2 linked regions of the Candidatus Pseudothioglobus singularis PS1 genome follow. The protein of the gene in region 2 purifies or fractionates together with the protein of the main gene of each other region. This does not show direct contact. Links are inferred from orthologs where the notes say so. Each region holds a gene or a part of one and is shown on either strand. Other genes may lie near its edges.

Region 1 (10,447 bases), 640 kb from region 2 along the record:
GTGCTGTCAAATCAATTTCAATCTTACCAACCGACTGTGCAGCATCGACATGGAAGAAAACTTTATTTTCTCTACAAATATCACCAATAGTCTGAAGATCTTGGATGACACCAATTTCGTTATTGACATGCATAAATGATGCAAGAATTGTGTCTTCTCTAATCGTTTTCTTAAAGAGATCTATATCTAATAACCCATTAGGCAAAGGATCTAAATAAGTAACCTCAAAACCTTCTCTTTCAAGTTGACGACATGTATCAAGAATGGCCTTATGCTCAGTTTTAAGAGTAATGATATGTTTACCACGTTTCTGATAGAAGTGAGCGATACCTTTCAGCGCTAAGTTATTAGACTCTGTAGCGCCTGAAGTCCAAACAATTTCTCTTGGATCAGCGCCTACTAGATCAGCGACCTGAGAGCGAGCCTCATCGACAGCCTTTTCTGCCTGCCAGCCGAAATAATGAGAACGAGAAGCAGCATTTCCAAAATCTCCTTCCATAGTTAGGTATTTGGCCATTTTCTTGGCAACACGAGCATCAACTGGAGTTGTTGATGAATAGTCCATGTATGTTGGTGTAAGCATGTATTTATTCCTTTAAAAATTAATTGACATTGAGTGATTGGGTGAGTTGATAGTCATCCATCACTTGCTGAAGATTTCGAGTACTCAAAAAACCTCTAATTTGATCACTCACTTCGCACCATAAATGGTGAGAAAGACACTGCTTACCTCTATTGCAGTCTTTTGAGCCATGACAGCGCCTCAAATCAATATTCTCATCAACAGCCTCAATAATTTGAGTTAGAGTAACCTCTTCTGCATTGACATTGAGTAAATAGCCTCCCCCTGGGCCTCTGACACTTTTAACGAGTGATGCTTTTCTAAGTTTAGCAAAAAGTTGCTCAAGATAAGAGAGCGAAATATTTTGTCTTTGTGAAATCATATCAAGGGTTACAGGCCTTGAAGATTCGTTAGACGCTAAATCCAACATTGCTGTAACCGCATACCTTCCTTTAGTGGTTAATTGCATAAAAAAATCTCTATCTCAAAAAAACAAATTATACTATTAACCAACTAAATTAGTCAAGTATTTAATTCAATTAAAACTTACTTATTTTCAATATTAACAGAGCTCGTTTTAGGGCTTGCATTTTCTAACTTTTCCTCCATCTCAGCGAGGCGCTCAATAAGTGAATTAATAGCCTGAATTGTAGGGTCATTAGAAGTCCCTGAGGAGTTGGCTGCATAAGAATCAAAAGAGCCTCCATCTTCCGCCTTCTTTCTTACAATCCTACCTGGTATTCCAACAACTGTTTCGTTATCATCTATCGACCTGACTACAACAGAGTTAGAGCCAACACGTACATTTTCTCCAAGTATTATAGGTCCAAGTATCTTTGCACCCGCACCTATAACAACGCCATTTTTTAACGTGGGATGTCGCTTTACTTTGTCCCAAGTGGTGCCTCCTAAAGTTACACCGTGATAAAGCATACAATCATCTCCAATGATTGCTGTCTCCCCAATCACAACACCCATACCATGGTCGATAAAAAAACGCCTTCCAATAACTGCGCCTGGATGAATTTCAATACCCGTTACCCAGCGTGCAAATGTAGATATAAAACGCGCTAGCCAATAAAGTCTATAACGCCATAAAAAGTGAGTTAATCGATAGAATAAAACTGCCTGTACACCTGAATAACAAGTTAATACTTCAAATACATTTCTTGCAGCAGGATCTCGAGCAAATACACTGCGCACATCTTCGATAATTTTCATGCAGTTGATTATACCATTATTGCTACAAGTGAGATTTTACTGCATAGAAATAACAATTACAAAAATTAGATATAAGAGTGTGACGATTTAAATCTTCTGTAGCTCCACATGTACTGCTCAGGCTGTCTCCTTATAAGAGACTCAATAGACTGATTCATTTGGCCTACCCTTTCTTCTAAATTATCGCCCTTAGCATCAAGATCAACTGGCTCTATATTCAAATCATAACCTTGACCATCATCAAGCCTCTCAGCCCAAAACATTAAGACCTGTGCATTCTGTTTTTTTGCTATTCTTGCAAGCAAAGTCATTGTATTAACCTTCTTTCCAAAAAAAGGGGTCATTAAGCCACCCTCTTTACCAGGGTCTTGATCAGGAAGCATCCCAACTAAATCACCATTATTAAGCGCCCTTTGAATTTTTAAAATTCCAAGCTTATCCGCACTAGCCATTGTTAGATTACCTTGGTTTCTCCTAGAGAACAAGTAGTCATTCTGCTTATTGCTTCTCAGAGGCCTATACATAAAGGTCACCTTTCTTTTTTCTGCAAGAACTCTACCTGTTATTTCCCAACAACCCATATGAGGAACCAACAGAATTATTTTTTTTGAACTATCAAGATAGTGCTCACCATTGATATTTCTAATAAGCTTTGCATTATCTGTAAAGTTTTGATTCCATATTAGACCAGACTCAGTCAATCCTTTACCTGTTTCAGACAGTACTCTTTTTAAAAGTAACTTAAGTTCCAATTCACTCAAACCTGGAAAACAAATTTCTAAGTTTTGTTTTGAAACACTTTTTGCTTCTGAATTAAATAAATAAAGAAGATATCCTATAAAAGAACCAAATGAGTGGTTAACCTTTAGTGGCAATAAAGATGTAAAGGTTAGAAATAGGCGAATCATTTTTAATTGTAAAGTTGATCAACCGCTGCCTTGTAATCAATAACTATTTTTTGATATGTTCCTGCCGCCTGAAGGTAAGTAAGGTTTGCAAGATTTGCGCTACTCTTTGCAGCAAGAACTAAAGACTTCTGGCCTCTAGCCTCACTAAATTTGATTTGCTCTTCAATAACCTTTTCTTCAGCCAGTGCGCCCTGCTCTAGATAAAGAGCTACAAGCTCAGTTAATAAGTCAACCTGAGCTAGGAGATAGTTAATTTGTTGAATACTGTTAATTTCAGCTTCACGTTTTTTTGCATCAATATCCGACATCTTTATTTCAGTATTTTCAACTGCGAGAAGTTCTTTTCGTGAGCCAAGCGCATAAGAGATATCTACCCCAACATTCCATGAATAATCTCTGTTACCAAAGCTATCAAAGACCTTGTCGTTTTCACTGAGAGATGAAAGACCTAAATTTAGATTAACATTTGGCATTGTTTTATTATCTAATGACTGAAGCTCTCTTTGAAGCTTTACTTTATCAAAATCAAATTTTTGAATGGCTCTGGAATTTTTAACAAATTCTTTAGGATTGACATCGCTAAAAGTTTGCTCTTTAAATAAATCCATCTCAACAACCATGTCAGACTCTTTAGCGCCTATTAAATCAGCAAGCTCACGCCTCTCAATGATGAGCTCTTTGTTAGATTGAAGTGATTGTTGCCTTGCTTTAACATAGTTGTCTTTTTCTTGAATAAGGACTGTAATGTCTATGAGGGAGTTTTTAAATTTATCTTCTGCGAGATTGAGCTGCTCCCTTGATAATTCAAGCGCAATTTTGTGATTTTTGACCACTTCTTGCTTTAATGCCAAATCAACAAATTTAGAAAGCTTGGATGCTAGGAAATTTTCTGCCTGCTCTTCAAGACTTACCTTTATAGCTATCAAATCAATAGAAGCAAGATCCAGATTAAGTTTATCATTAAGGCCATCCTTATTCTGAAGTAAAGGTCTTGCGTAAGTAATTGAAAAAAGGTTTGAATGCGTCGCATTACTGTCCTTGTCGTTTCGAGTCAGTGAATGCTTTAAATTGACAGTTGCACCTGAATGTGAAACTTTTCTGATTGCACCAATCTCGTATTTAGTTGAGAAAAGGTCCTCGTAAAGTCTTGATGCCACATCATCACCCCCAGTATAAGTTTCACTTGCACCAGCATTAATATTCCAATCTGTGTAAATAGATAGAGACTTCTGATTGATTAAACTCGTTTTTTCTGAAAGGGATAACTGAACAAAATAAGGATGGCTTTCTACAAGCTGAGTACTAAAATCATCTAAAGTTATCGCACTGACATTGAAAGATGAAAGTACAAATGCAGATAGAAAAAAATTTTTGAACATTATTTACCCCTTTGGTCTAAATTCAATTAATAAATATCAGTTTAGAGCATTAAATTAACATTTTAGTGAAGTTTTGATGAAGTTTAGGAAAAAAGAGGTTAAAAAAAATTATCTTTGTAAATGTGTTAATATTTCATGGATAACTTCATTTAGTTTCTTTTCATTTGTATCAATAATAATGGTTGCTATTTCCCTATAGAGTGGATCTCTTGCCTCGATAATATCAGTAATTGTTTTTCTTTTATTAGAGCTATTTTCTAGTAAAGGTCTTGTTTTAGATTTTGCTGTTCTTCTTAAAATTTGATCAACGGAGGATAGAAGGTAAATAACCGAACCAGTTTTTGAAATTTCAAACCTATTTTCTTTTGATATTACTGCGCCACCTCCAGTAGCCAAGACAATGTTATCTTTGCTGCATAACTCCTTTAAAACATCAGACTCTCTTTTTCGAAACCCCTCTTCTCCCTCAACATCAAATATGTGGTCAATACTCACACCAGTCTTGTCAATAATTTCATGATCTGCATCATAAAAATTAACGCCTAACTTTTCAGATAGCCTTCTTCCAACGGTTGTTTTGCCTGATCCCATTGGACCAACTAAAACAACATTATTTAAATTTGTTTGCATTTTTTAAAATACTAAACTATGAGTCCAGTTTATATTTTGCTCCACAATATGGACAACTCACTTTGCCATGATCATCAAATGATAAAAAAACTTTTGGATGCATATTCCACTTTGAAGAATCTTTGGGTGGACAGTGAGCAGGTAGATCTTTATTTGAAACTATCTTTGTTACACCTTCATATGAGTCGGCAGAACTCACAAACACCTTCCACTATCTATCCAGTGATTAAAGTCACTGTTTCGCCCATGAACACAATCAAAGTAGAGTGACTGTAGCTTTTCAGTGACTGGTCCACGAGCCCCCTGACCAATCTGATTTCCATCAAGATCTCTAATGGGGGTTACCTCAGCCGCAGTTCCAGTAAAGAAAGCCTCCTCTGAGGCGTATATTTCATCACAAGATAGTTTCTTTTCAATAATGTTATAGCCTAATGACTTTGCCAAAGTAAAAATCGTATCTCTCGTAATACCAGGCAAGGCTGATGTCAAATGAGGAGTATAAATTACATCGTCTTTAATGACAAAAATATTCTCACCGCTCCCTTCAGAAACATAACCATCAATATCTAACATTAAAGCCTCATCAAATCCATGATCAAGTGCCTCCTTTAGGGCCATCATAGAGTTAACATAATTTCCATTTGTTTTAGCACCACTCAGAGAAGGATGAGCCGGATGCCTGACATAAGAAGACGTTCTAATTCTTATCCCGTTTTTCATATTATCTTCGCCCAAGTAAGCTCCCCATTCCCATGCAGCAATCATTGTGTGGACTTTTAAGTTATCCGCCCTAAGACCCATACCCTCAGAGCCATAGAAACACATTGGTCTAATGTAGGCAGAATTAAGATTATTCTTAGTAACAACTTCTCTCTGAGCTTGATTAAGCGTCTTAGCATCATAAGGAATTTCCATCCCCAAAATTCGAGTTGAATTAAATAGTCTCTCAGTATGCTCTTCAAGCTTAAAAATTGCTGGCCCCTTGTCAGTTTCATAAGCCCTAACACCCTCAAAAGCCCCCATGCCGTAATGCAGGGTGTGAGTTAAAACATGAACCTTTGCTTCGCGCCAATCCAACCATTCTCCATCCATCCAGATGAAGCCATCTCTATCTTCCATTGTCATTACAAAATCTCATTAATAAAACTTTAATTACGAAATTATACCCATCTCCATATAGAATTCATCTCATATATCTATGATTTCATTTAGGCTTTTATTATTTATTTATATAATTATTTTTGAATATTATTTTCATTTAATTTACCGGTATTTCAATTTGTAATATCTAATAAATGAGCGGGTATAATTTGTTGTAACTTTTTAAGATCATTTATACATAAAAATGGAATTTAATTTTTTTACATTTATTTTTTTATTCGCAATTTTGACTTCGGTCCTAGCTTTACTTTATCTAAATTTTAGACAAGACAAGGCGATTGATAACTCATTTGATGCAGTTCCTGATGGCTTCAGTGAAACGATAAAGCTTGAAGATCATCAAAAAGCTGGAAAATATACGAAAGCTAAGCTTTTATTAAATCATTTTGAGATAATCTTTTCAACAATGGTACTGCTAGTTTGGACACTAGGTGGCGCTATGAACTGGATCGATGGCTACTGGTCTCAAAGAGTTAATGACCCAGTACTAATGGGTACTTTCTTTGTACTGAGCATCATGCTCATTGCTAGCTTTATTGACCTTCCTTTCAGTATTTATAGGAATTTTGTTTTGGAGCAAAAATTTGGATTTAATCGCATGACAGTTGGCACTTTTGCTGGAGACTTAATTAAGGAAATAATACTGAGTCTCGTTCTTGTTTTGCCTCTAATTTACGCTATTCTCTATCTTATGAATATTGAATCAATAGGTAACTATTGGTGGATCTATGTTTGGGTTATTATCAGTCTTTTTTCCTTAATCATGATGTGGGTCTATCCCTCTTTCATTGCACCCATCTTTAACAAATTTAACCCGCTAGTCAATGAAAGTCTTAAAACAAGAATTACTAGTCTCCTAGAAAGAACCGGCTTTGGTAGCGATGGCATATATGTCATGGATGGATCAAAAAGATCCTCACATGGAAACGCGTACTTTACTGGAATAGGCAAGAACAAAAGAATTGTGTTCTTTGATACCCTTCTTAATGGAATGGAGGACAAAGAGATTGAGGCAATTCTTGCGCATGAGCTCGGACACTTTCATCACAAGCACACGCGTCAAAGAATGATCAGCTCTTTTATCTTCAGTTTTATTAGTCTTGCCCTACTAGGCTATCTGATTAATCAAACTTGGTTCTTTAATGGACTAGGAATTTCAGAGCCATCATCACACGCAGCATTGGTTCTTTTTAGTCTAGCCCTTCCAGTCTTTAGTTTTTTTATTACTCCAATTAGTAATTTAGTCTCAAGAAAACACGAATTCCAGGCAGACGCCTTTGCAGCAAGCCATACTGACGCAAAAGATTTAATATCTTCTCTCATTAAACTTTACAAAGAAAACTCATCATCCTTATCCCCAGATAGATACTATTCAGCTTTCCATGACTCTCATCCAAGTGCGGTCCTTAGAATTGAAAAATTACTATAATTTAACTGCCTAGTGCCACTTACTAGAAAACAAAAATGGCGCATTGATAAAGTTCAATCTGAAAAGATTGCTCGCGCTGATAAAGCTTCAATCAAAGCCGAATCTGAGCTAAACGTGAAAGATAAAGAATATTCCGGTAAGGTGATTACAAGGTATGGTCAGCGTCAACTTGTCGAGGCAAAAAATGGTGAAATTTTTCAATGTGTAAGCCGACAAAATATTGGCTTTTCTGTTGCAGGTGATGAAGTCCTGTTTAAAAAAACAAAACAAGGCGAGGCAATTGTCACTGCCATCTACCCAAGAAGAACTGAGCTCCAAAGAAAAGATAAATTAATTGCAGCCAATATTGATCAGTTATGGCTAGTCGTAGCAATTGAGCCGCACTATGAGTTTGATCTAATTGACCGTTACCTTATTATGGCTGAAAACTCAAACCTTCCTATAGGTATAGTAATCAATAAAATTGAGCTATTAAAAAATAAAAGTCAGCTTAATGACGACTTTGAACACTATAGAAATATTGGCTATGATGTTCACATAATGAGTGTTAAGAGTGATTTAAATGTGATCTCATTTAAGGAAAAACTAGTCAATAAATCTCATATATTTCTGGGTCAGTCTGGCGTTGGAAAATCCTCACTCATTAATGCGTTAATTCCTGATTTAGAGCTAAGAGTCAATGAAATTTCAATTAAAAGTAAGCTGGGCAAGCACACAACAACAAACACAACAATCTATCACATTCCAAGCGGTGGTGATTTAATTGATTCACCTGGTGTCCGTGAGTTTCAATTAGACAACCTTTCTGAAGAGCAGATAGTCAGAGGATTCAGAGAATTCAAAGCGCTTTCACATCAATGTCGATTTAGAAACTGCAAGCACATTAATGAGCCAGACTGTGCGATTAAAATGGCCTTAGAGAATGGTGAAATTAATAGCAATCGTTATGAGAGCTATTTGAATATATTAGCCTAGTTTTTTCAAAAAAATTACTCGCTCTGAGTAAATGTCAAGTTCTAACTTCAGTTCTTTTGCAAGGTATGCTAAAGATTGTTTATTAAAAAATCCTATATGAGAAGGGTCATTTTTGTAATACCAATTGCTAAAATCTGTCTCTTCAGTCAACAAATGCGTCATTAATGCGATATACCCACCCGCCCTAAGAGTTGAAGTTAAGCGCTTAAATTCAAGCATTGGGCTTCTTAGATGCTCAACAACTTCAGTTGCTGTGATAAAGTCAAACTTCTTAATAAAAACACCTTGATTTGAGGCATAAAACTTGTCATATAGCTCAACATGATGCTTCTTCTCTTCAAGCATTAAGGACAAGGTTGGTCCTGGTCCAGAGCCAAAATCAAGGCCATAAGACTTCTCGGGAATTTTTTGTAAAAGAGGCTCTGCTAACTGAGATAAAAATTGACGATAGCGATTATCCGAAGGATCGTTATTGTGAGTGTCATACCTTAATTTTTCATCAGCCTCTGAAAGATGAAAGGATTTAGGTACAAAGACAAATCTACAATCTGAGCAACTTAGATACTCTCTATGTCTATCTTTATGAATCAGTGAATGATTCTTTGATTGACACAGCGGGCAAGTAATAATTTTTATCACTATAGCCCGCTATAGATTTATGATTAGTGAGAGTGGCCACCTGCTGAGTGGACGTGACCGTGAGATAACTCTTCAGCCTCAGCATCTCTGACATCTTCAATGCTAACTGAAAAATGAAGGGTCTCACCAGCTAAAGGGTGGTTTGCGTCAACTGTAATTTTCTCATCGTCCTGCTTTGTAACTGTCACAACAAAAGGGTTGCCATCTTGGTCCTGAGATTGAAGCTGCATACCAATTGTTACTTCGTCAATGCCTTGAAGTGCTGTGCGAGGGATCTCTTGAATCGCATCCTGCATTCGAAGCCCATAACCCTCTTCAGGCTCCACAGATACATCCATCTTGTCACCCTTACTGGCGCCTTCAAGCGCCGACTCAAGACCAGGAATAATGTTTCCATGCCCTTGTAAAAAGTCAAGAGTCTCTTTGCCGTCAGATGAATCAATAACCTCACCAGCATCATTTTTAAGAGTGTAGTGCATTGATACGACTTTATCCTTACTAACTTTCATATTTTCTCCAAAAATAAACAAAAAAAACTCCCCAAAACGGAAAGCCTCATTCAATCTTATGTAACAGTGTGAAACTTAAACATATTTTACCATAGGCAAATGCTTTTACATTATGAGGATTGAGCGGCTTTACCCTATTAGATCTCTCATTGCAGTGTCGATGTCAGGATAGTCAAAAACAAAGCCAGCTTGGATTAATCTCATCGGAATAACAGATGCACTTAAAGTTAAGACTTGGGATCCTTTACCAAGGAGGATTTTCAATTGCCACTCCCATACAGGAATAAAAAAAGGTCTTTTTAAAGACTTAGCAAGAACTCTTCCAAAGACCTTTTGAGGAACAGGCTCAGGTGATGTAATGTTATAAATGCCTTTACTCTGAGGATCATTGATTAGATAATGAAATGCTTTAACGAGATCATCAATATGTATCCAAGAGAAACATTGATTTCCACTCATAATAGGGCCACCTATACCAAAGTAATAAGGCCAGTATAATTTTGCTAATGCTCCGCCCTTTCTTGAAAGAACAACACCAAACCTTAAAATAGTAACATCATCCGAAATGGACTTTGCAGCACTCTCAACGGCAATATTGAGATCAGTCAAATAACCCTCGCCCTGAATATCATCTTCAGTCTTGGGGTCATTACAGTCAGATTCTGCATAAAAACTAATCCCTGAAGAGCAAATCACTTTAGGCGTCTTAGTAATGAGCTTAGTCGCATCTGAGAGCATTTGATTAGTATTGACCCTGCTTTGCCACATCTCAGCAATAATTTTTTTACTCCACCTCTTTGAAATAGTGGATCCAGCAAGCTGAATAACAAAGTCACTACCATCAATAATTGAGGATAGATACTCAGCAGACTTAAAAACGGTTCTATTGAATACTTCTACTTGGTGTGTCTTTGAAAAGCTTTTTTGGAGCGCACTGCCAATTAATCCAGTTCCACCCAGAATAACAATTTTCATACTACTTGTTCCAGCCTGATGTGTTATCAAGTACGATCTGAGTCAAGAATTCAATATGA
Region 2 (9,012 bases):
TGAAACAGTTTCAACAATTTTTTGCTATTGAAGGAGTAAAGCTAACAATCAGGAAGAATGCTCTTGTAGCTATTGCCAAATTAGCGCTTAAGAGAAAAACAGGAGCAAGAGGTTTGAGGGCAATCTTAGAGGACTTGTTGTTAGATACAATGTATGAAATTCCATCTAACCCAAGTGTGAAAGAGGTTGTGATAGATAAAGCAGTTGTAGAGGGTTTGAAACAACCAGTAATAGTTCATCAATCTGATAATAAGAAAAGAACTATTCGCAAGGCAAGCTAATGAAATTAAATTCTGTATGCTAAAAACTCAATAATGTCTATGGAGTTGTTTGATCGTCAAAAGGATGCGGTTGGTCAAGGCGAAAGAACTATCCTAGTCCATATTGAGCTCACTTCTATTAGTCAATCACCAGATAGTGTCAATGAATTTAAACAGCTTGCTGTCTCTTCTGGACTGAATATTATTGAAACAGTTTTAGTAAAAAGAAGTTTTACTAAGGCGCAGTTTTTTATTGGAACTGGTAAAGTTGATGAACTTGCATTAAGTGTAAGTGACAATGAAATTGAACTAGTTATATTTTCGCACCAGTTATCACCATCTCAAGAACGTAACTTAGAAAAAGCATTGAAGTGCCAAGTTATGGATCGAACAGGCTTAATATTGGATATTTTTGCATTAAGAGCGAGCTCTTTTGAAGGAAAGCTGCAAGTAGAACTTGCTCAATTAAAACATCTTTCAACCAGATTAGTAAGAGGTTGGACTCACCTGGAGAGGCAAAAAGGAGGTATAGGTTTAAGAGGTCCTGGTGAAACTCAGTTAGAAACAGATAAAAGACTTGTTTCAATTCGAATTAAAAATATTAATAAGCGACTTGCAAAAGTTCATAAACAACATGATCTAGGCAGAAAATCTCGTGTAAAAAATCAGCTTCCAATGATATCTCTTGCCGGTTACACAAATGCTGGCAAGTCGACACTCTTCAATCTATTAACAAATGCTGAAGTGTATGCAGATGATAAGTTATTTGCAACTCTTGATTCTACTATTAGAAGAGTTATGTTGCCAGCATCTGGTGAGGCAGTCATCGCGGATACAGTTGGTTTTATTCAGGACTTGCCGCATGAACTTGTTGAGGCATTTAAATCAACATTAGAGGAAACTCGTCAGGCAAATGTACTTCTTCACATTGTTGATGCATCTGATCCAAATAACAGAGATAAAATTGACCAGGTCGAAGATATTATTGAGCAAATAGGTGCTCAAAAAATACCAAGAATTCTAGTAATGAATAAGATTGATGGCCTAGTCAACTTCAAACCAAGAATCGATAAAGACTCAGAAGGAAATATTTCTCGTGTTTGGCTTTCTGCTGAAACTGGAGAAGGGGTTGATCTTCTTTATGAGGCCTTATCTGAAAGTCTTAGTGGAATGATGACTTCTGCACGTATCAAGTTAGATGTTCAGTCGGCATATATAAGAAGTGAAATACATAAAGTTGGATTTATTAAAAAAGAAATAATGAACGAATTTGGTCAATGGCTACTTGAAATTAATGTAACTAGTCACTATCTAGAAAGATTACTAGATAAGCAAGGTGTTTCATTATTATGGAAGCAGAAATCACAACAGAGTCAAACAGCTTAGAGAAGCAGTCAACCCCCCTTCTACCATTAAGAGATGTAGTTGTTTTTCCTCATACCGTTATTCCACTATTTATTGGAAGGAAATCCTCTGTTAAAGCAATCACCCAAGCTATGGAAGCAGATAAAAATGTTTTTTTAGCTACGCAAAAAGATGAAGCAATTGAGGAGCCAAATAATGACGATCTTCACAAAGTTGGAACTTTGGCAACGATTCTTCAGCTTTTAAAATTGCCCGATGGGACTATAAAAGTTCTAGTTGAAGGAGTTAAACGCGCAAAAATTGAAGAGTTTGTAGATTTAGGTGAGCACACTGAAGTCGTATTAAGTGATTGTAGTTTAAGTTTTGATAACGATACAGAAATTAAAGCAATGATGCGTCTTGCATTAGAAAATTTTGAAAAATATATTAAGCTTAGTAAAAAAATCCCTGAAGAGGTTTATAAGGTTCTTAAAGAAATTACCGATGTTGAAAGATTTAGTGATGTAATTATTGCAAACTTAAGTCTCAAAGTGAGTGAAAAACAGAGTCTTCTTGAAAGTGGCCAAGCACAAGATAGACTAGAGGCAATTTTGTCCATCCTTGAAGGTGAGTTAGATGTTCTTGGTGCAGAGCAAAAAATTCAGAATAGAGTCCGTAAGCAAATGGAGTCTAATCAAAGAGACTATTACTTGAATGAACAAATGAAGTCCATTCAAAAAGAGCTCGGCACCCTTGATGATGAAAATGAAATTGAAGATTTACAAAATAGTATCAACAAAGCCAAAATGCCTAAGGAGGCTAAGAAAAAAGCTCAAAGTGAACTTAATAAACTTCAAAGAATGTCATCCCAGTCTTCTGACGCATCCATCATTAGAACCTATATAGAAAATTTGTGTTCAGTGCCTTGGAGTAAAAAAACTAAAACTAATAAAGATTTAGTCAAGGCGCAAAAGATTCTTGACTCTGATCATTATGGGCTGGATAAAGTAAAAGAAAGAATTATGGAGCACCTTGCTGTGCAAAGTCGTGTTACGCATAATAAGGCCAATATACTTTGTTTAGTTGGACCTCCTGGAGTAGGAAAGACCTCACTGGGTGAATCAATTGCAAAATCTGTGAATCGAAAATATGTTCGCATGGCTCTTGGCGGTGTAAGAGATGAGGCAGAAATTCGTGGACATAGAAGAACTTATATAGGGGCTATGCCTGGATCTATCGTTCAGAAAATGCAAAAAGTTAATGTCAAAAACCCATTATTTCTCCTAGATGAAATAGACAAAATGGCCTCTGATTTTAGAGGCGACCCAAGCTCTGCTATGCTCGAGGTTTTGGATCCTGAGCAAAATCATACTTTCAATGATCACTACCTAGAGGTTGACTATGATCTCTCTCAAGTTATGTTTGTTGCCACTGCAAATTCCTTAAACCTCCCAGAAGCATTAGTTGACAGAATGGAAATCATCCATTTGTCTGGTTATACAGAAGATGAAAAACTCGAAATTGCTAAGAGACACTTAATAGCGAAGCAAATGAAAAATAATGGTGTTAATAGTTCGGAAATAGTCTTTAAAGATTCTGCAATTATGGATATTATTCGTTACTACACTAGAGAAGCAGGTGTTCGAAATCTTGATCGTGAAATTGGCAGCATATGTAGAAAAGTCATTAAGGACGTAACGCTAAAAAAACGAAAAGCTAGAGCAATTATTAACTCTAAAAGTTTGCCAAAATTTTTAGGAATGAAGAAGTATCGATTTGGTTTAGCTGAAGAACATAATCAAATCGGCGAGGTAACAGGATTAGCATGGACTTCAGTTGGTGGTGACTTACTTACAATTGAAGCATCCTCATACAAAGGTAAGGGAAAATTAAACTATACGGGCCAACTTGGTGACGTTATGAAAGAATCAATACAAGCGGCAATGTCAGTAACTCGTTTACGTGCCGATTCTTTAGGAATTTCAGATGATTTCCATGAAAAACTGGACATTCATATCCATGTTCCAGATGGCTCAACACCGAAAGATGGGCCGAGCGCTGGAGCAGCAATGTGTACAGCTCTTGTTTCAGTTTTAACTGGTCGAAAAGTTAAGGCTGCAGTTGCAATGACTGGTGAAATTACTCTGAGGGGTGAAATAACCCCAATCGGTGGTTTGAAAGAAAAACTTCTTGCCGCAATGAGAGGAGGTATTAAAACTGTCATTATTCCCGAAGATAATGAGCGTGAGTTATCTGAGGTGCCTGAAAAAATAAAAAGTAAGCTAGAAATTGTTAAAGTTAAATGGATTGACCAGGTTTTAGATATTGCATTAGAGAAATAGTCTTATTTGGACTTACTTTTTTTTCTTAGCTGAGCATAATAGAATCCATCGAATATATCATTAGGTAATTGTTGGTTTCCTATAGGGCCTTTGCCCCAAGGAACTTTGATTTCCTCAATACTACTATCCATATTGAGGTTAATAAATTTACTTATTTGATTTTCATTTTCATCTTTTAAAATCGAACATGTAGCATATACAAGTATGCCTCCAGGTTTTAGCATTAACCATAAGTTCTTAAGAATAGAAGCTTGAACCTCGACGATATGGGAAAGGTCCCTAGGTTTTCTTATAAGTTTAATATCTGGATGCCTTCTTATCACCCCTGTTCCAGTGCATGGAGCATCTACTAAAATCTTATCAAAAAGTCTTTGATTCCACCAGTCGCCGTTTGTTGCGTCTCCTAAAATGACTTTAACATTTTTATTCTTAAGTCTTTTAATATTATCATTGACTTTGATAAGCCTTTTCTCATCAGCGTCTAATGCCAAGATCTCTGAATTAGGACAAAGCTCAGCAAGATGAGTTGTTTTACCCCCAGGTGCGCAACAGGCATCTAATATTAATTCACCATTTTTTGGAGCAATGAGCTGACCTGCTAGTTGCGCAGAAGTATCTTGAACATAGCAAGAGCCATCTCTAAAATCTGGTAATTTTTCTACATTTACTGCTTTATTAAGGGTCAAAGACTGAGGTGCAATTTTTGAGGTCTTAGATTCTATACCCCCCTCTAAAAGTTTATCTTGATATGACTTGATATTAATTGATGGATGGACTCGAAGAGACATTGGGGCTTGTTTATTATTTTCAGTAAATATCTTATGAAAATTATCAGGATATTCCTTCATAATTTTTTTTACAAGCCAACTTGGATGAGAATAGTGAGGAGTATTAAGAATATCATCTCGGTCCCTATCAATCCCTCTAAGTATTGCATTGATAAGGCCTTTAGCCCATTGCTTTTTAATTTTTTCTGCCACCTCGACTGTTTCATTGATGGCAGCATGAGTTGACACATCAGTATAAATTAGTTGATATGCCCCCATAATTATAAGAATGTGAATATCAAGATTTTTTTTGTCTAAGGTTTTTTTTAGCCGAGGAGTTATAACATCATTAAGATGATGATAGAACCTGAGTGAGCCGTAAGTGAGTGACTTTGCAAATGAAGATTCTGAGGTTTCACTAGGAAATAACGATTCAGAAAGCGTATATTTTTCAAGTGCTACAAGACAAATAGCATTATGAGCAATGACTCTTGAATTATTGTTATTGAGCAAGGGTATTCAAAAATCTATTTAAAAGCTCTTCGGGCTCTAAATAGCCAGGAATATTTAATCCATTTTCAAAAAAAATTGATGGCGTTCCATTGACGCCCAATTGTTTGGAAATTGCTAGCTGCTCTGCAACTGGATTAATACAATCTGGGCTATTTGGCAAGAATCGCTTAGTTTTATAATTGTGAATGGCAATCGCCTTATCTTCAGCACACCATATTTTTTCCATAGCGCTTTGAGCATTTGGATGAAGTTGCTCCAGAGGTGAGGCCAAATATTTCACAGTAATTCCAAGAGCATTCATTTCATTCATATTTGCATGAAGTTTAGCGCAATAGGGGCAATCAACATCTGTAAAAACATGAACAACATATTTCTCATTTTCGGATTTAAAGATTATCTTTTCATTATCGCTAATGCTGTCAAGCATATTTTGTTTGATTGCGTTAACACGATTAGTGGAAATATTTGTCATTAATTCTAGATCAGTGACTGCGCCTTGAAGCACATATCTTCCATCCATAGAAATGTAAAGTACATCAATGCTAGGATTTGTAAGAACTACTTCATAGTATCCATCAAGCTGAGAAGTGCTAATATTTTCAGTCTTAATTTCTGGAAAATAAGGCTTTAATTTATTTACAATCATGCCAACATCTGCAAAAACAATATTAGTGATAAAGATTAACGCGATAGTAAGAAACTTTTTCATGTGAAAACTAATGATTAAAGAGGTAAATTTTACAGTTTTTTGGTAGAATATACCGAGATTATAATTTCCCGGAAATTGATATGGAGTTTTTTGTTACTCACCAAGCGGTTGACCATTATAGTGGAGACTGTTCAGTTGCCTTTGTTCTCAAGGGCAAATCAAATGAAAATAGAATTATTCAAAATTATCTAGATCTACATCGATTTGAGCCAAAATTAGCAAGCACCTTGATGCTTGGAAAAGTCGAGGGCTATAAGTCAAAAAGGGTTCTAGTTGTTGGTTTAGGTGAGTCGCCACTCAGTCAAAAAAATTATATAAAGGCGCTGAAATCACTTTCTTCAGCAATGAGTGTATCAAAGGTTAAAAATGTTGTCATTCCAAGTATTGAAGTTGAGGATGCCGATGAGGCTTGGCTTCAAATTACAACAGCCAGAGTTCTAAAAAATGAAAGTTATAAGGTAAAGAAAGTAGGTGTCAAGGAAGAGATTAGTGACATTGTGCTTGAGGCAGTCAATATATATTCTCAAAACAATGGGGCATCAGAAATTCAAAAAGGCGTTGCTATTGCAAATGGTATGGCGCTTACAAGAGAGCTAGGTGACTTGCCTCCAAATATCTGCACCCCAACTTACATCGCTGAGACAGCCAAGTCTCTTGCGGAAACTTATAATCTTGAATGCGAAATCCTTGAAGAGTCAGATATGGAGTCTCTAGGAATGAATTCTTTGCTCTCTGTTTCAAAAGGCTCTATAGAGCCTGGAAAGCTTATCAGTCTAAGTTATTCTAATGCCGGCAATGAAGCTCCAATCGTTTTGGTCGGTAAAGGTGTGACTTTTGATAGTGGCGGTATTTCTTTAAAGCCTGGTCAAGGCATGGATGAGATGAAATACGATATGTGTGGCGCTGCTTCTGTGCTTGGAGCAATGAGCGCTATTGCTGAAATGAATCTTAAAGTAAATTTGACTGTTGTTGTACCAACGGTAGAAAATATGCCGGCACATAATGCCTCAAAACCAGGCGATGTTGTTAAAAGTATGTCTGGTCAAACTATTGAAATTTTAAATACAGATGCTGAAGGTCGTTTAATTTTGTGTGACGCTTTGACTTATTGTGAGAAGTTTAAGCCTAAGGCAGTTATTGATATTGCTACTCTTACAGGTGCAGTTATTATAGCTCTGGGTAAGCATCATTCTGGTGTCATGTCTAATGATCAAAAGCTTGCAGATGCCCTTAAGTCATCAGGACTGTCATCACTTGATACCGTTTGGCAGTTGCCTCTTGATGAGGAGTATGATGATTTGCTGAAATCAAATTTTGCAGATATGGCAAACATTGGAGGAAGAGAAGCAGGGACAGTAACCGCAGCATGTTTTCTAGCTCGCTATGCAAAAAATTATTCTTGGGCTCATATTGATATTGCAGGAACTGCATGGCTGGGAGGTTCTAAGAAAGGCGCAACTGGAAGACCCGTTCCTCTATTAACTCAGTATATTATGGATCAAGTATAGGAACAGATTATGCCAACATTTGAAGACGTTGAAATTATTAAAGAGGCAAATATTTACTTTGATGGTAAAGTCACAAGTCGTGTTATAAACTTCAATGATGGAACCACAAAAACGCTTGGAATAATGATGCCTGGGTCATTTGAATTCTCGACTGAAAAACATGAATTAATGGAGATTATGGCAGGAGAGCTTAATGTTTTGCTCCCTGGAAATAATGCTTGGCAAACTATCAAATCAGGAGAGTCTTTTGAAGTGCCTTCACAAAGTGTGTTCAAGTTAGAAGTTAAAACTGTCGTTGATTATTGCTGTTCATACTCATAATTAACTATTATTGACTGATCAATTAAAATTGCTATAGATTAAAAAATACGACATGGAACCTTTAGTAATCATAAATGGCGAGGTGAAGTCCAATGTTAGTATCTTTAATCGTAATATGCAGTATGGTGACGGCTTATTTGAAACCTGTGTTGCAAAAGACAATAAAGTTTTATTTTGGGATAACCACTTTGCGCGACTAAATAATGGGTGTGATAGGTTAAATATCAAAAAAATAGCGAATTCAGTTTGGCTAGAAGATATAAAAAAAGCACTCAGTCTATCTTCAGAAAAAAATTGCATTGTTAAATTAATATTGTCACGTGGTAATTCACTCAGAGGCTATAGCTATAGCAAGGATATTGAGCCAGTTAGAGTTGTAATTGTATCTCAAATGAATGAGTATAAAACTAAAGAAACTTACTCACTAGAATTTGCAATTAGTGGGTTTCACTCAAACCCAAATTTAGCAGGCATTAAGCATTGTAATAGGCTCGAACAAATTTTGGCTCGAACAAACATGTTGGCTGATGAAGCTATTATGCTTGATGAGAATCAATCGGTAGTTTCAGTAACTCAAGGCAACATCTATTTAATATTTGGTAATAAGTTGATTACCCCTAAACTAGAGAGGTGCGGTGTGATTGGCAGCAGAAGATCGATAATTTTAGAACTATCAAGATTAATCAACTTAGAGGTGATAGAGGAAGATATTTCAATTAAGCAGCTAGAGAAAGCTAATGAAGTATTCGTTTCAAATAGCCTGATTGGTATTCAGCCAGTCACTTCAATTGGCGATTATTACCTAACTAATAACCCAATAACTGAGAAAATTAGTGCTGCATATTCGTCTATTACTCAAGATATTAAATCTTGGACATGCTTGTAAATAATAAGAATAAATTCTTTTCAAGACTTGTTGCATCTATTTTTTTGCTTCTATTTATGGCTTGGATTCTTGTATCTAAGGATATAACTTCTGTCCAAACACAAATTATTCAAGTTAAATCTGGCGCTTCAATGGGAGTCGTTGCGCAAGATTTAAGCGAAAAAAAACTAATTAAGTCAAAATTATTTTTTACAACACTAAGCAGGCTACTTAGTGCTAATAAAAAATTAAAGTCTGGCTACTATGAATTAAAGCCTAACACCTCTGTATTTGAATTTATAGAGAAAATTTCAAGAGGAGATGTACTCAAAACTAAAATTACTTTAGTTGAAGGAAAAACAATTAAATACTATTTTAATCAG

Evidence for each region.
Region 1: the proteins of W908_RS01680 (region 2) and W908_RS04970 purify together in Escherichia coli (affinity purification with mass spectrometry, with the first as the bait; 2 studies listed by BioGRID). This does not show direct contact. The link is inferred for Candidatus Pseudothioglobus singularis PS1 from one-to-one orthologs.

Annotation. Positions count from the first base shown.
Region 1 is NZ_CP006911.1:959,953-970,399, forward strand. What follows is about bases 7,671-10,447. They hold W908_RS04970 (FKBP-type peptidyl-prolyl cis-trans isomerase), read right to left. Parts: upstream 9,414-10,447; coding sequence 8,928-9,413; downstream 7,671-8,927. Other genes in these bases: rsgA (ribosome small subunit-dependent GTPase A), read left to right, coding at 7,671-8,265; W908_RS04965 (class I SAM-dependent methyltransferase), read right to left, coding at 8,257-8,904; W908_RS04975 (TIGR01777 family oxidoreductase), read right to left, coding at 9,543-10,388; hemH (ferrochelatase), read right to left, coding at 10,390-10,447. Also shown: W908_RS04915 (IscS subfamily cysteine desulfurase), read right to left, coding at 1-583; W908_RS04920 (Rrf2 family transcriptional regulator), read right to left, coding at 603-1,031; cysE (serine O-acetyltransferase), read right to left, coding at 1,109-1,783; W908_RS04930 (lysophospholipid acyltransferase family protein), read right to left, coding at 1,849-2,691; W908_RS04935 (TolC family protein), read right to left, coding at 2,694-4,070; shikimate kinase AroK, read right to left, coding at 4,179-4,700; W908_RS04945 (zinc-finger domain-containing protein), read right to left, coding at 4,717-4,905; W908_RS04950 (branched-chain amino acid transaminase), read right to left, coding at 4,896-5,825; W908_RS04955 (M48 family metallopeptidase), read left to right, coding at 6,046-7,290; more of rsgA, read left to right, coding at 7,303-7,670. UniProt on the Escherichia coli protein: Folding helper with both chaperone and peptidyl-prolyl cis-trans isomerase (PPIase) activities. Chaperone activity prevents aggregation of unfolded or partially folded proteins and promotes their correct folding.
Region 2 is NZ_CP006911.1:328,510-337,521, forward strand. The notes cover bases 4,076-6,983. They hold W908_RS01680 (thioredoxin fold domain-containing protein), read right to left. Parts: upstream 5,936-6,983; coding sequence 5,216-5,935; downstream 4,076-5,215. Other genes in these bases: rsmB (16S rRNA (cytosine(967)-C(5))-methyltransferase RsmB), read right to left, coding at 4,076-5,226; W908_RS01685 (leucyl aminopeptidase), read left to right, coding at 6,016-6,983. In the rest of the region: ATP-dependent Clp protease ATP-binding subunit ClpX, read left to right, coding at 1-281; ribosome rescue GTPase HflX, read left to right, coding at 315-1,646; lon (endopeptidase La), read left to right, coding at 1,610-3,946; more of rsmB, read right to left, coding at 3,949-4,075; more of W908_RS01685, read left to right, coding at 6,984-7,443; ppnP (pyrimidine/purine nucleoside phosphorylase), read left to right, coding at 7,453-7,764; pabC (aminodeoxychorismate lyase), read left to right, coding at 7,817-8,650; endolytic transglycosylase MltG, read left to right, coding at 8,641-9,012. UniProt on the Escherichia coli protein: Acts as a disulfide isomerase, interacting with incorrectly folded proteins to correct non-native disulfide bonds.